DNA from 2 places in the Paenibacillus sp. SORGH_AS_0306 genome. Region 2 is predicted to be linked to the other one. Evidence: a T-box and tRNA genes for the amino acid it is inferred to sense, from the RefSeq annotation. Region 2 holds a T-box; the other holds one or more tRNA genes.
The links. The T-box of region 2 lies ahead of leuS (leucine--tRNA ligase). A T-box ahead of a tRNA ligase gene usually reads a tRNA of that ligase, here a tRNA-Leu.
Positions count from the first base shown of each region.

Region 1: it encodes a tRNA-Leu, which carries the amino acid that the T-box ahead of leuS (leucine--tRNA ligase) is inferred to sense. The anticodon was not compared.

Region 1 is NZ_JAUTBP010000001.1:2,833,189-2,840,149, reverse strand. Features, by position in the region: tRNA gene QE450_RS12340 (tRNA-Ile) at 35-108, shown strand; gene QE450_RS12335 (hypothetical protein) at 291-491, opposite strand; gene QE450_RS12330 (hypothetical protein) at 784-1,197, shown strand; gene QE450_RS12325 (sensor histidine kinase) at 1,139-2,056, shown strand; tRNA gene QE450_RS12320 (tRNA-Leu) at 2,210-2,295, shown strand; tRNA gene QE450_RS12315 (tRNA-Leu) at 2,390-2,475, shown strand; gene QE450_RS12310 (glycosyl hydrolase) at 3,046-4,440, shown strand; gene QE450_RS12305 (LacI family DNA-binding transcriptional regulator) at 4,690-5,736, shown strand; gene QE450_RS12300 (ABC transporter substrate-binding protein) at 5,984-6,961, shown strand, end outside.
Region 2 is NZ_JAUTBP010000001.1:2,955,127-2,962,087, reverse strand. Features, by position in the region: gene QE450_RS12825 (FGGY-family carbohydrate kinase) at 1-1,258, shown strand, start outside; gene QE450_RS12820 (MFS transporter) at 1,301-2,560, shown strand; T-box leader at 2,618-2,900, shown strand; gene leuS (leucine--tRNA ligase) at 3,016-5,457, shown strand; gene QE450_RS12810 (ComEA family DNA-binding protein) at 5,566-6,222, shown strand; gene QE450_RS12805 (deoxycytidylate deaminase) at 6,244-6,747, shown strand.

The DNA.
Region 1 (6,961 bases), 120 kb from region 2:
TACATTCCAATTGAAATCGTTCTTTTGGAGATGCGGGCCTATAGCTCAGTTGGTTAGAGCTACCGGCTCATAACCGGTTGGTCGGGGGTTCGAGTCCCTCTGGGCCCATTAGAAAAAGACCCTTACATCTGTAAGGGTCTTTTTTTATAAGTAGTGATATTATCTTTTTCTACGTCGCATAAATAACATAACTAATAGTACAACAATAACAACAATTAGAATAAATTTCATAGCATATTACCTCCAAGCTTTAACCCTGATTAAGTAGTTCAAAAGAATCAGAAATATTTTTATTGATGAGAAGAATCTTTCGTCGAAGAGTCTTTTTTAGAATCTTTACTGAAGTCCTCTTTAACTTTATCTACCGATTCGCTCACTGCTTCTTCTAGCAGATTTTCTGCGGAATGATTTTTATTAGAGTCTGGATCTGGTATAGGATCTACACCCGCTCCACGTTCTTCATGGTTTTTGTACTCATCCGGTTTACTCATTATGAAGTCATCCTTTCGTCTATCTAGCGATTTTCGACATAATAGATATCAATCATATTGTAAATCAATATAAAGGCTATGTTATCGAAATAAACCAATGTGACGTCAGATGAATCACAAATATAAACTTTTACTGATTTGATATGTGTATCCAAACATATTCTACAATCATAAAAAAGTACAAAAATTCACAATACATTATTTAAAATTTAATATATAATACATTTAAGTATAATTTGGGTATATAGAACTATATCTAATATTTTCTTAATGAAAGACGGTGGAGTTCATAATGAATACTTCTTCAATCAGTAATATGTTATATCAAAATGTGGGCGATGCAGCAGACCACATTATTAAAATAATAGGTGGACTTATCCACATTAATACTATTTTTATCGCTAGCAATGACGGTCTCAATAATGTGATTATGCGAGCTTATAATCGTGATGAACATCTTGTAGAAGAGGGAAGTATACTTCCTTTAGAATTAAGTTATTGCAGTCTAGTGATCAATAATGAAAAAACAAAAAGTAATATGCCTTTGATTATCGAGAATACCAATGAAAATGAATTAACACGTCATATGGATGTAACACGTTCTATAGGTGGTGGTTCTTTTATAGGATTACCGGTACGTTTGCGTGATGGTAGTATTTTATGGAACGATTTGTGCATTGGATCGCAATACGTACAAGTTCAGTGAAGCTGATATTCAAACGTTAGAAACAATGACGATCTTTTTAGCTTATGTAGTAGAGCTAGAGAAGATGGTAACCGATCTTCAGCAAAAAGAAATTGAATTAGAACAAGCCCGTCTAAAAGCGGAAAAGTCAGCACAAGTGAATCGGAACCTTTTAGCTATTATGGGACACGAAATTCGCACACCGATGACCAATATTGTAGGTGTAGCTGATCTGATGATGGATTCAGAGATAGATCCCCAGCAACAAGTCTATATGGATATTATTGAATCCAGTAATCAGTCGATGTTGACTTTGGTAGAAGATATTTTGAGTTTTAGTCATATGGAAGAAGGCGCAACGAAGATTGATCAAGAACCATTTGATCTCATGCATACGATTCATGAAGTGGTGACTTCACTCGGCACACCTTTGGATGACAATCCCATCGCATTGAAAATGAACACTAACCCAAGTGAACTTCCGTTGATTTATGGAGATGCTTTGCGGTTGAGACAGATATTGATCAATACGCTTAATGCATTGCGTTTCAATTCATTAGGACAATTAACATTATCAGCGTCAACAGCAATAAGCGATTCTGATAACAATGTATCATTAGATATTACTGTTCACAATTCTCATATGACTGTAGATATCACAACGTTAGAACAGTTATTTGATTCGTTAAAAGAAGCTAACGATATGTCATGGTATCAGCAATACGGTAGTATCGGTTTGAATCTGGCAATTAGTCGAAAATTAATCCATTTGATGAATGGAGAATTTGAAATGAATAGTGGAGAACAGGGAACGATTATTCGTTTTAATTTATTGTTGCCGCAGTATATTTCTTTTGAAAATGTAGATATTATATCTTAGAAAATCAACGGTTTGGTTAACTGAAAATAAAATCGAATCCAAAGTGTTGACAGTTAGATATCTAGCATGGTATGATCTTAAATGTTGGCGAAACAATCACAACAAGTGATAAAGTTAACAGGCATGAAGATGAATTTATTTATCTCAACATGTGCCGGGGTGGCGGAACTGGCAGACGCACAGGACTTAAAATCCTGCGGTAGGTGACTACCGTACCGGTTCGATTCCGGTCCTCGGCATACTTATATTTTTGATATAAGTGTAACGCAATACAATCAGTACATAAAGACAAGTAGCACATGTATAACCCTCAACATCAATGTGGGTTACTGTGCCGGGGTGGCGGAACTGGCAGACGCACAGGACTTAAAATCCTGCGGTAGGTGACTACCGTACCGGTTCGATTCCGGTTCTCGGCATTATGAGATGTACAGATAACAAAAGAGCGCTTCAACCGTTGTATAGCGGTTGGGGCGCTCTTTTTGTTTTGTGAAATTACCGTGGAATGTTTCTTTGGATAGTGTGCTGGTTTTGGATATAGATGTAAAAGGCTTCTGATCAAGCGTAAGACACTATTTAATAAGTTAAGCATAAAGATTTATCATATAATCTAATAACGATTTTGAAGCCATACAGGAGCTTATACTGCTACATATATGATATGGAAGTCTATACACTGTTGAAGTGTGAAACATTTTAAATTGATCTTTTAGCAAAAGCAAAAACCATCTGGTATCAACAGATGGTCTTTTTAGTTTGTAAATAATTTTAATGAATTGAAAAATAAGTATATATTTTTATTTTCAAATTATGTAATATATGTATAATAAACAAAATTAAATTTTAAATAAAAGTATAATTATATTATAAAAAAGATAAGGAGGTGATGAGCGGAATTGTAAAAGGTTCAGCAAAAAGCTTGATAAAAAGTGCAATCTACAGGATAGGAGTAGACAGAAAACACTGAACCTTACAAGGGAGGTAATATAATGGTGAAACTAAATTATACGTGGTTGTTAGTTCTAGTGATGTTCAGTTTGGTGTTTGGTGGTGTAGGAATGTCTTTGGGATCGCAAGCAGAAGCAGCGGATATTAATCTGGCTCGTGGCAAAAATGTAGTTGTGTCTTCTACAGAAGCCAGTGGTAATATCGCAACTAATGCAGTAGACGGTAATTTATCGACGAGATGGGCATCGACAAATAGCGATACACAATATTACATTGTTGATCTCGGAACAGCTCAATCGGTATCCAGTGTTATTTTGCGTTGGGAAGCTGCTTATGCGAAGCAATTTCAGATTCAGACATCTACCGATAATGTAAATTGGACGACAGTGTATTCGAACTATAGCAACACTGGAGGAACCAATACGATTACGTTTCCATCGACTACCGCTAGATATGTAAAAATGTATGCGTTCCAACGGGCGACTACCTATGGTTATTCGTTATACGAATTTGAAATATACGGCAGTGGTACACAAGCGGCTACAGGAGTACTTGATTATATTAAAAGCATCAGTGGCAAACAAACCGTAATCGGCATGCACAATCGTGAACCGAATGCTACACCTGCTGTACAGACAGAGAAAGTCAAAAGTATTACAGGTAAATATCCAGGATTATGGAGTGGTGATTTATTGTTTTCAACCAATGATGTCAACAATCGTTGGAATATGATCTATGAAGCTAAAAAGCAGTGGGATAACGGAGCGATTGTCCAGGTGATGATGCACGTTACACCACCTACACAAGCGGATGCTGGCAATTGGGAAGGCGGAGTAGTCAGTCATTTAAGCGATGCTCAGTGGAAAGACTTAACGACTAACGGCGGTACATTAAACAAAGCGTGGAAAGCTCGTTTAGATAATTATGCACAATATCTTCAGTATTTAGAAGACAATAAAGTCACTGTATTATTCCGTCCATTCCATGAAATGAATCAAGGGGTATTCTGGTGGGCAGGTCGTCCGGGTAGTACCGGTACTGCTGAATTGTATCGTTTGACTCATGATTATCTTGTAAATACCAAAGGGTTAAGTAATCTGGTATGGGTATGGGATATGCAAGATTTGGATCTGAATTGGAATGTATACAATCCAGGGAATGCTTATTGGGATATCTTTGCTTTAGACGTATACAATCCTGATGGATTCACTACGCAGAAATACAATACAGCTTTGAGCGTAGCCAATGGCAAGCCGATAGCGATTGGTGAATGTGATGTATTACCTACACCTAGTCAGTTAGCGGCTCAACCGAAATGGGCATTTGCTATGAGTTGGGCAGAGCTAACATTTGAAAAGAATACCAATGCTCAGATCCAGACTGTCTATAATGCTTCTAATGTAATTACACGTGATGAGTTACCGAAGTTAAAGTAATAGTGAAGCAAAGGAAAGATTAGAGTTAGAGTATAAGTATTTTATTGTATGTAGCAAGTCATATTAGATAGCTTGTAAAATAATCGATCCAAACAGTATGCTAAGAGAAATCTCTTGGTTGCTGTTTGGATTTTTTTGATACATATAGAGAATAGGATTAGAGTTGAAATTTGTTGAATAAAGCTTTATTGTTAAGTCAAGTGAATTCACTATAGATAGATTATAGAACAAAGGGGGATGATTAGCTCCATGAAAAAAATTACGCTCCAAGTGATTGCAGATGAATTGAAAGTCTCCAAAGCACTTGTCTCTAAAGCGTTATCCAATGACCCTGCTGTAAATGAAGGTACACGAGAAAAAATATGGCAAACTGCTGAAGAAATGGGTTACCGTATTAAGCCTGTTCGCAAAAAAGCTTCCGATACTCAAACAGGTAATATCGTTGTTCTGATGCCTAGAGCATACCTAGATGATATTGAATACTGGGGTAAAGTCATGCAAGGGGTAGAAGCTGAATTAACCAATCATCAATTTAGTATGATTTTATCGACAATAGATATTAGTTTATTCCCAAAAGAAGGATTGCCGTCTAGCATTTATGATCGCAAAGCAGATGGAGCGATAGTGATGGGACATTTACCGGATAATTATATCGAAATGCTACGCTCGATCGATTTTCCATTTGTTATGTTAGATGCTAACTTACTTGATCCTTCGATTGATCATATTCTGGCCAATAACTTTCTTGGTGCTTATCAAGCGACCAATTATTTGTTTGCACAAGGTCATCGGAAAATAGGATTTGTTGGTGATCCAGATGCTTCGTGGAGCTTTCGTGAACGTAGTCGGGGATTTCGTGAAGCGATTCGTGATTTTAATGAGAAAAATGATGAAGAAATTCAAGCTACATTTATTGCTGGTATCGGTGTAAGTGGGACAGGGATGTACATTACAGGTGAATTTGCAGATACATTGAAAACGCAAACAACTTCAGAGCAAGCTTTAACCGGACTATTTTGTGGGAATGATGTAGTTGCTTTGGAAACACTCAGTTTATTATCGAAATGGGATATTCATTGTCCGGATGATGTATCGATTATCGGGTTTGACGATTTAACGTTAACAGAATTGATGAACCCCAAATTAACGACTATTCGTGTTCCCAAAAATGATATTGGCATGCGCGCAGTACAGATGTTAATGCGCCGAATCGAACATCCTGAGGTTACACCCGAGCACATATTAATGTCTACCCAATTGATTGAGCGGGCATCGATTACAGCACCCAAGCAGTGATATAGAAGAAAGTCATAGTGATAAACGACGAAAAGCGATGTTATACAACGATATGGAATACAAATAGTTTATAAAAGACACTTAGCAAGTATTACTTATACGCTAAGTGTCTTTTTGGTGTGTGTTTATCTAAAGTCTATTTCAAAAATATCAATATGTTGAATTAAATATAATTATATTGTTGAAATAGAAGTTTAATTATGTTAATGTTTGAATGTAAGCGATATCAATATTAGGGGGCTTTAAAGTGAAAAAGATATATTTGTCTGTACTGCTCGTTTGTATATTTTCGGTATTGTTAACAGCCTGTGGTGGAAATCAGAGTACATCAGCAGACAAAAATGAAATTAGTGGCACGATCACTTTTTTAACAAATCGGACAGATATGGTTGGCGAAAAATATGATGATTATGCCAAACGTTTTAATGAAAAATATCCAGATGCTCATGTTGAATTTGAAGCAGTTACAGATCTAGACAAAACGACCAAAATTCGTGTCGGTTCTGGCGAATTTCCTGATGTGGTATTGATTCCAACGATTCCTAATTCAGACCTCCCCAAATATTTCACCCCATTAGATGATCTCGGATTGAATGATCGTATTTATTTTAAAGATTACAAATCGTTTGAAAATAAAGTGTATGGTATTTCAGTAGGTGCGACCACAACAGGTATTTTATACAACAAAAAAGCTTTTGCCGATGCAGGTATTACTGCGGTTCCCCAAACGCTTGATGAGTTCTATGCAGCAGCAGACAAGCTCAAAGCCGCAGGTAAAGTTGCGTTAGCTTCTAATTTTAAAGATCAGTGGACATTGTATCCGTGGTCTTCTGAGATTCCAACTGCAATTGCAGGCGATGCTAATCTCAACAACAAACGACTTGAAAGTAATGCTCCTTACCAACTGGATAACCCTTACGGTCAATCGATGAGCATTATTCGCAATATGTACGAAAAAGGTTATTTAGAGCCAGATATTAACTCTACCAATTGGGAACAATCCAAAAAAGATATCGCTAGTGGTAAATTCGCGATGTATGTGATCGGTAACTGGGCGATTCCGCAAGTGATTGAAAGTGGCACTGATTCCAGCAATATCGGGTACTTTCCATTTCCTTACGATAATTCTGGTAAATACAATGTCACATTAGCACCGGACTGGGCGTATGGTGTGAACAAAAATAGTGAGCATCCTGCAACAGCCAAAGCTTTTGTAAAATGGATG
Region 2 (6,961 bases):
CACTTCAACGAGCCAGCGTCAAGGTATCGTACTGATTGATGAAGCAGGTGAATCTTATCTAGGATTACCGAATATTGATAATCGGGGACGTGAGTGGGAAGAACACTATAGCGACCAATCTTCTATTTATCCGATCACAGGCAGAACACCGTCTGCTTTATTTTCAGCAATGAAATTAGTCGGATTACGCGAGCGTCATCCTCAGCAGTATCAACGATTGAATCGTTTTACCAGTATTAGCGATTGGGTAACGTATGCGCTTAGTGGTGTGTTGAGTTACGAACCGTCTCAAGCATGTGAGACTCTTCTCTATAATGTAGAACATAGTGATTGGTCTACAGAAATGTGTCACACCTTTGGCATTGCACCAACAGTGTTGCCTTCATTAATACCTTCAGGTAGCGTGCTCGGGACATTAACGCCGGCTACAGCAGCAGAATTGAACTTGCCTGTAGATACACCTGTTATCGTAGGTGGCGGGGATACGCAATTGGCTATCCATAGTACAGGTGCAGGAGCAGAAGATATCGTTATTGTATCCGGTACAACTACACCTATCGCTAAGATTACAGATACATTTACAACAGATAAATCAGCACAAGCATGGATTAATGCGTATACAACACCACATCAATTTTTGATCGAAACGAATCCAGGTATCACCGGTCTGAACTATCAGAAATTGCAATCTATTTTCTATCCCAATGAAGGATACGCCATGATGGAGCAAGAGATGAATGAACTGGAAGAAAGTCAATGTGTAGCAGCATTAGGTTCTTATTTATCGTCTGCCAAAAATGCGCGTGTACGTGGCGGATTTCTATTCGATGCTCCACTGTCAGATCAATTAAGCCGGGCTCATTTTGTCAGATCAGCATTACACGAGATTGCTTTTTCTATCAAAGTGAATTTCGATCAATTGGCACAGGTGGTCTTGCTGGATCGTCCGTATATTTGGGCATGTGGAGGAGGACTACAGAGCCGTACACTTATTCAAAGTATTGCTGATCTATTAGGTAAAGAAATCCGTATCCGCACAGGATTTGAACATGCTTCGATTGTAGGAGCAGCTTATATCTGTAATGAAGCTTTGGATATACAGTCTACTCAGACAGAACAGATCACTACATTTCAACCACAATCTTCTGAGGCATTGCAAAAAGATTACCAACAATGGCATAAGGCGCAGCTCTTTTTTGCACAATTACAATTAGCGGAGTCTGCGACAACGGCTTCTTCATCTGAAAGTAGTATTTGAGAACAGTAGCTTACCAGTAAAGTTGAAAAAGGAGTGTATGTCATGAACGTATTAGATCGTATAGGGATTCCCAAAACATTAGTATGGGGATATCTCGGAGTATTGATTTTTATGATGGGAGATGGATTAGAAGCAGGTTGGTTAAGCCCTTATCTGGTAGAACGAGGGCTTAGCGTGCAGGATGCCAGTCTTTTATTTACGGTATATGGTATTACACTAGCAATTGCGTCATGGTTTTCTGGCGTATTTTTAGAAGCATTTGGAGCCAAAAAATCAATGTTCATTGGATTTATCGCTTATGTAATCGGTACATCTGCTTTTATCGCTTTTGGTATAACCGATCTAAATTATCCTATTATGTTATTAACGTATGCGGTTAAAGGATTTGGGTATCCATTGTTTGCTTATTCTTTTTTAACATGGGTAACTTATCGTAGTCCTGAGCACAAATTAAGTACAGCAATTGGCTGGTTCTGGGTAGCTTACTCAGGCGGGATGTTTGTATTAGGTGCATATTATTCCAGTTATGCGATCAAAAATCTAGGATATATGCAGACGTTATGGAGTGCTGTTGTGCTTGCTGGAATCGGTGCTATTTTTGCTCTGTTGATCAATCGTGACCGTTTACCCAAAAAAGCAGGCAACGCTCGTGAAACGTTACGCGAATTGGGTAAAGGATTAACGATTGTCAAAACCCATCCCAAAGTTGGATTAAGTGGTATTGTACGGGTTATTAATAGCGTAGGTTCTTACGGATTTCCTGTATTTTTACCATTACATATGGCACAATACGGAATCGCAACAGGTACATGGTTGAACATCTGGGGAACGATCTTTTTAGGAAATATCGTATTTAATCTATTATTCGGTATTATTGGTGATAAATTTGGCTGGAGACAGACCGTAATGTGGTTCGGTGGAGTAGGTTGTGGTATTTTCACATTATTATTGTTCTATGTCCCTGAATGGACAAACGGTAACTTGTGGATCACCACGATTGTTGGATTTATCTGGGGTGGATTGTTAGCGGGCTATGTTCCTATTGCAGCACTTGCTCCATCAGTAGCAGGAGGCAACAAAGGCCCTGCGATGTCTATCGTCAATCTAGGTGCTGGTTTATCCGCTTTTATTGCTCCTGCTATCGCATTTGCTTTTATCGGTGTGATCGGTGCAGAAGGAGTGGTATGGGTATTCGCGATTCTTTACTTTATCAGTGCGATTATTACCAAGTTTATTACAACTCCAGAAGAAGATGCTGCTAAAGTAGCCGGTAAACGTAAAGTCCAAGAGAATATTGCGTAATCATTGACTTTCCAGGGCGAATTTTTTAAAATAGAGCTATTGTTATATTTTATAATACAATGCTCAGTGAAAAGGAATAGTAATATTAGTAAGCATGTAATGATAGAGAGTCGACGGGTGGTGCAAGTCGATATGATGCTGATATGAACTCGCCTTGGAGATATGTTGCAAGAATATTGGAATACGCTGTTATTTTTATCAGTACATAGTCAGCGTAGTTATCCTATTTCTGAACGACATCGGCTTCCTACCGTTATCAGGCAACTAAGTGAGTGGATAGCAAAGTATGCTTGTTCACTAACTAGGGTGGTACCGCGAGACACAACCTCTCGTCCCTAGCGATATTATGCGCTATGGATGAGAGGTTTTTTTGTCGCATATGAGCAGTAAGCTATGAATGAAATACAGGTTACGACAGACACATACGATCGTCAAGATCGAAGGAGGACACATTGATGACAGATTCAAAAACAACTCAACCTGGTTATCATCCACAGCAGATCGAACCGAAGTGGCAAGGATATTGGGATCAACACAAAACATTCAAAACACAAGAAGAACCAGGTAAACCGAAATTTTATGCATTGGATATGTTCCCTTATCCATCTGGAGCAGGTCTGCATGTAGGGCATCCTGAAGGATATACAGCTACAGATATCGTGTCTCGCTACAAGCGTATGCGTGGCTTTAACGTACTTCATCCAATGGGATGGGATGCGTTTGGTCTACCAGCAGAACAATATGCAATGGATACAGGCGAACACCCACGTGATATTACATTTAAAAATATCGATAATTTCCGCCGTCAAATTAAATCATTAGGATTTTCTTATGATTGGGATCGTGAGATCAGCACAACTGACCCACAGTATTACAAATGGACACAATGGATCTTTATCCAATTGTATAACAAAGGGCTTGCTTATGTAGATGAAGTCGCTGTGAACTGGTGTGAAGCTTTAGGAACAGTACTTGCGAATGAAGAAGTTATTGATGGCAAAAGTGAACGCGGAGGACATCCGGTTGTCCGCAAACCGATGCGTCAATGGGTACTACGTATTACAGAATACGCAGAGCGTCTTTTGGACGATTTGGAAGAATTGGATTGGACCGAAAGTATCAAAGATATGCAGCGTAACTGGATCGGCAAATCTGTCGGTGCAGAAGTGCATTTTGATATTGAAGGAACCGATAAAAATCTAACCGTATTTACAACGCGTGCAGATACTTTATTTGGTGCAACATATTGCGTATTGGCTCCTGAACACGAGTTAGTTGATGTGATTACAACACCTGAGCAAAAAAATGCTGTCAAAGCGTATCAAGATCAAGCAACACATAAGAGTGATCTAGAACGTACAGATTTAGCAAAAGACAAAACAGGTGTATTTACAGGTGCTTATGCAATTAATCCAGCAAGTGGCGAGAAATTACCAATCTGGATCGCTGATTATGTACTTGCAGGTTACGGTACAGGCGCTATTATGGCGGTTCCTGCACATGATGCTCGTGACTGGGAATTTGCGAAAAAATTCGATTTGGAAATTAAAGAAGTAGTAGCTGGAGGCAGTGTACAAGAAGAAGTGTATACAGGCGAAGGCGAACATGTGAATTCTGATTTCTTAAATGGATTAAATACAACAGATGCGATTGCCAAAATGATTGCATGGCTTGAGGAAAATGGTAAAGGGCAAGGTAAAGTTACGTATCGTCTACGCGACTGGTTGTTTAGCCGTCAACGGTACTGGGGAGAGCCTATTCCTATTTTGCATTTAGAAGATGGTACGATGAAGACTGTTCCTGAATCGGAATTACCTTTATTGCTTCCTGATATCGATCAGATCAAACCTTCGGGTACAGGAGAATCACCACTGGCTAATATCACTGACTGGGTAGAAACAATCGATCCAGAAACAGGGATGAAAGCACGTCGTGAAACGAACACGATGCCACAGTGGGCAGGTAGTTGCTGGTATTACTTGCGTTATATCGATCCACATAATGATGATGCTTTGTGTTCACCAGAGAAGCAAAAACAATGGTTGCCTGTCGATCTATATATCGGTGGAGTAGAACATGCTGTACTTCACTTATTGTATGCTCGTTTCTGGCATAAAGTGCTATACGATATCGGTGTAGTCGATACCAAAGAACCTTTCCAAAAGCTTGTCAATCAAGGAATGATTCTAGGTAATAACAATGAGAAAATGAGTAAATCTCGTGGTAATGTTATTAATCCAGATGATATCGTTAGCGAATATGGTGCAGATACACTACGTTTATATGAAATGTTTATGGGACCACTGGAAGCAACGAAGCCTTGGAATGAAAATGGTGTAGAAGGCATGTATCGCTTCTTATCTCGTGTATGGCGTCTATTTATTACAGATGAAGGACAATTGAATGCCAAAATCACAGACGGTGAAGGCGATGAAGCATTCAAACGTACAGCTCACAAAACGATCAAAAAAGTAACAGAAGACTTAGACGGACTTCGTTTCAATACAGCGATTAGTCAGTTGATGATCTTTGTGAATGATGCTTACAAAACAGACGTATTGCCACGTGATCTAATGGAGAAATTCGTACAATTGTTATCTCCTCTTGCTCCACATATTGCAGAAGAACTATGGGCTCGTCTGGGTCACGAAGGAAGTATTACGTATGTAGAATGGCCTACATTTGATGAGCAATGGACAACTGAATCTGAAGTAGAAATTGTTATTCAAGTCAATGGTAAAATTGTACAACGTAACAAAATTGCTAAAGATCTGGATGCCAAAGCGATGGAAGAATCTGCACTATCCTTAGAAGCAGTTCAACAAGCGATCGAAGGCAAAACAGTTCGTAAAGTGATTGCTGTACCGGGCAAATTAGTTAATATTGTTGCTAACTAATCACTGACCGATTGATATAGCTAATATATGTATTGTTTGATCTGAAAGTAAAAAAGTAACATCGTTTAACCTCCTATGCGATGGGAGTCTATTACCGGGATTCCGGTAATGTACTGGAATCCCGACGGCAGAGGTGTCATTATGAGACGGGATATCATGTGGACAGCGGTAGTCTCCGCGGTGCTTGGAGCAGGATTGATTGTGTTTGGAACTTTACAATCCAGCGAGCAAGAAACCAAATGGACAGCTTTACATGAACAAGCACAAGCTTCACTTGTAGAAGATCAGGTAGTAACGACAACACCAAGTTCAACTTTGGCTGAATCTACATCCAAAGCAACAACAGATCAGACAGATCGCTCCAAAGGTGAAGCGTCATCGGCAACAGATTCTTCCAAAGAGAAGGTAGTCGAGGTATCCAAAGCCAAAGGTACGACTGTTACTGAAACGGCTTCTACAAGTCAGCAACCATCGATCAAGACTCCGATCGCAACATCAGAGTCTACAAGTTCAATATCATCGAATACCGAGACTGTTGCTACAAATCCAGCACCATCAGCCCGCACACAGGATGGCAAGATTAGTATTAACCATGCGAGTCTGTCTGAACTAACTGAATTGCCGGGTATTGGAGAAAAGAAAGCACAAGCGATTATTGATTATCGCAATACGCATGGCGCTTTTCGCAGTGTGAATGAACTGGATAATGTAAAAGGAATCGGTAGCAAAATGTTAGCCAAGATGTTGCCTTATGTACAGCTTTAGGGGATGTAAGGGGGAGTAAGAGTGGTACGTAAAGATTGGGATACGTATTTTATGGATATTGCTCATATGGTCTCGACACGTTCAAGATGTCCACGTCGCCATGTTGGTTCAGTACTGGTACAAGGGAAAAAGTTACTCGGTACCGCTTATAATGGAGCACCGATGGGTGTACCGGATTGTTCTGAAGATGGTTGTATGATCTCAGAAGAAGTCGAACTGGTCAAAGTAGATGGTGTGGAAACAATGGTCAAAAAGCAACGTTGTATCCGTACGATTCATGCTGAACAGAATTTGCTCCTTTTTACCGATCGGGCTGACCGCGAAGGTTCGGTCGTATATGTTACTGATGAGCCTTGTTGGACATGTGCAAATATGTTAGCCAATAGTGGTATTGTTGAGATCGTGTATTATCGTCCTTATCCTAAAGATACGCGCAAAGTTACAGCTATGATGCAGCAAAAAGGTATTATTTTCCGTCAGTTGGATCATTACAATCCACCACCTGACACCACAGTAATCAGCTAATCTCATACGATTCATCTGCCCTCATCGCAAAGTAGGGAACGATATATGGAAGAACCATTATCTTGTAAGTACACAACATCTGTAGAAGATGGATGTGGCTTAGTAAGGTAATGGTTCTTTTTTTGCGTAGAGGGCAAGATGGATATAGAGCATATAATAGCCATTTTCAAAAATAGAATGCCTGTTGAATCACATCATAATAATACAGAACGAT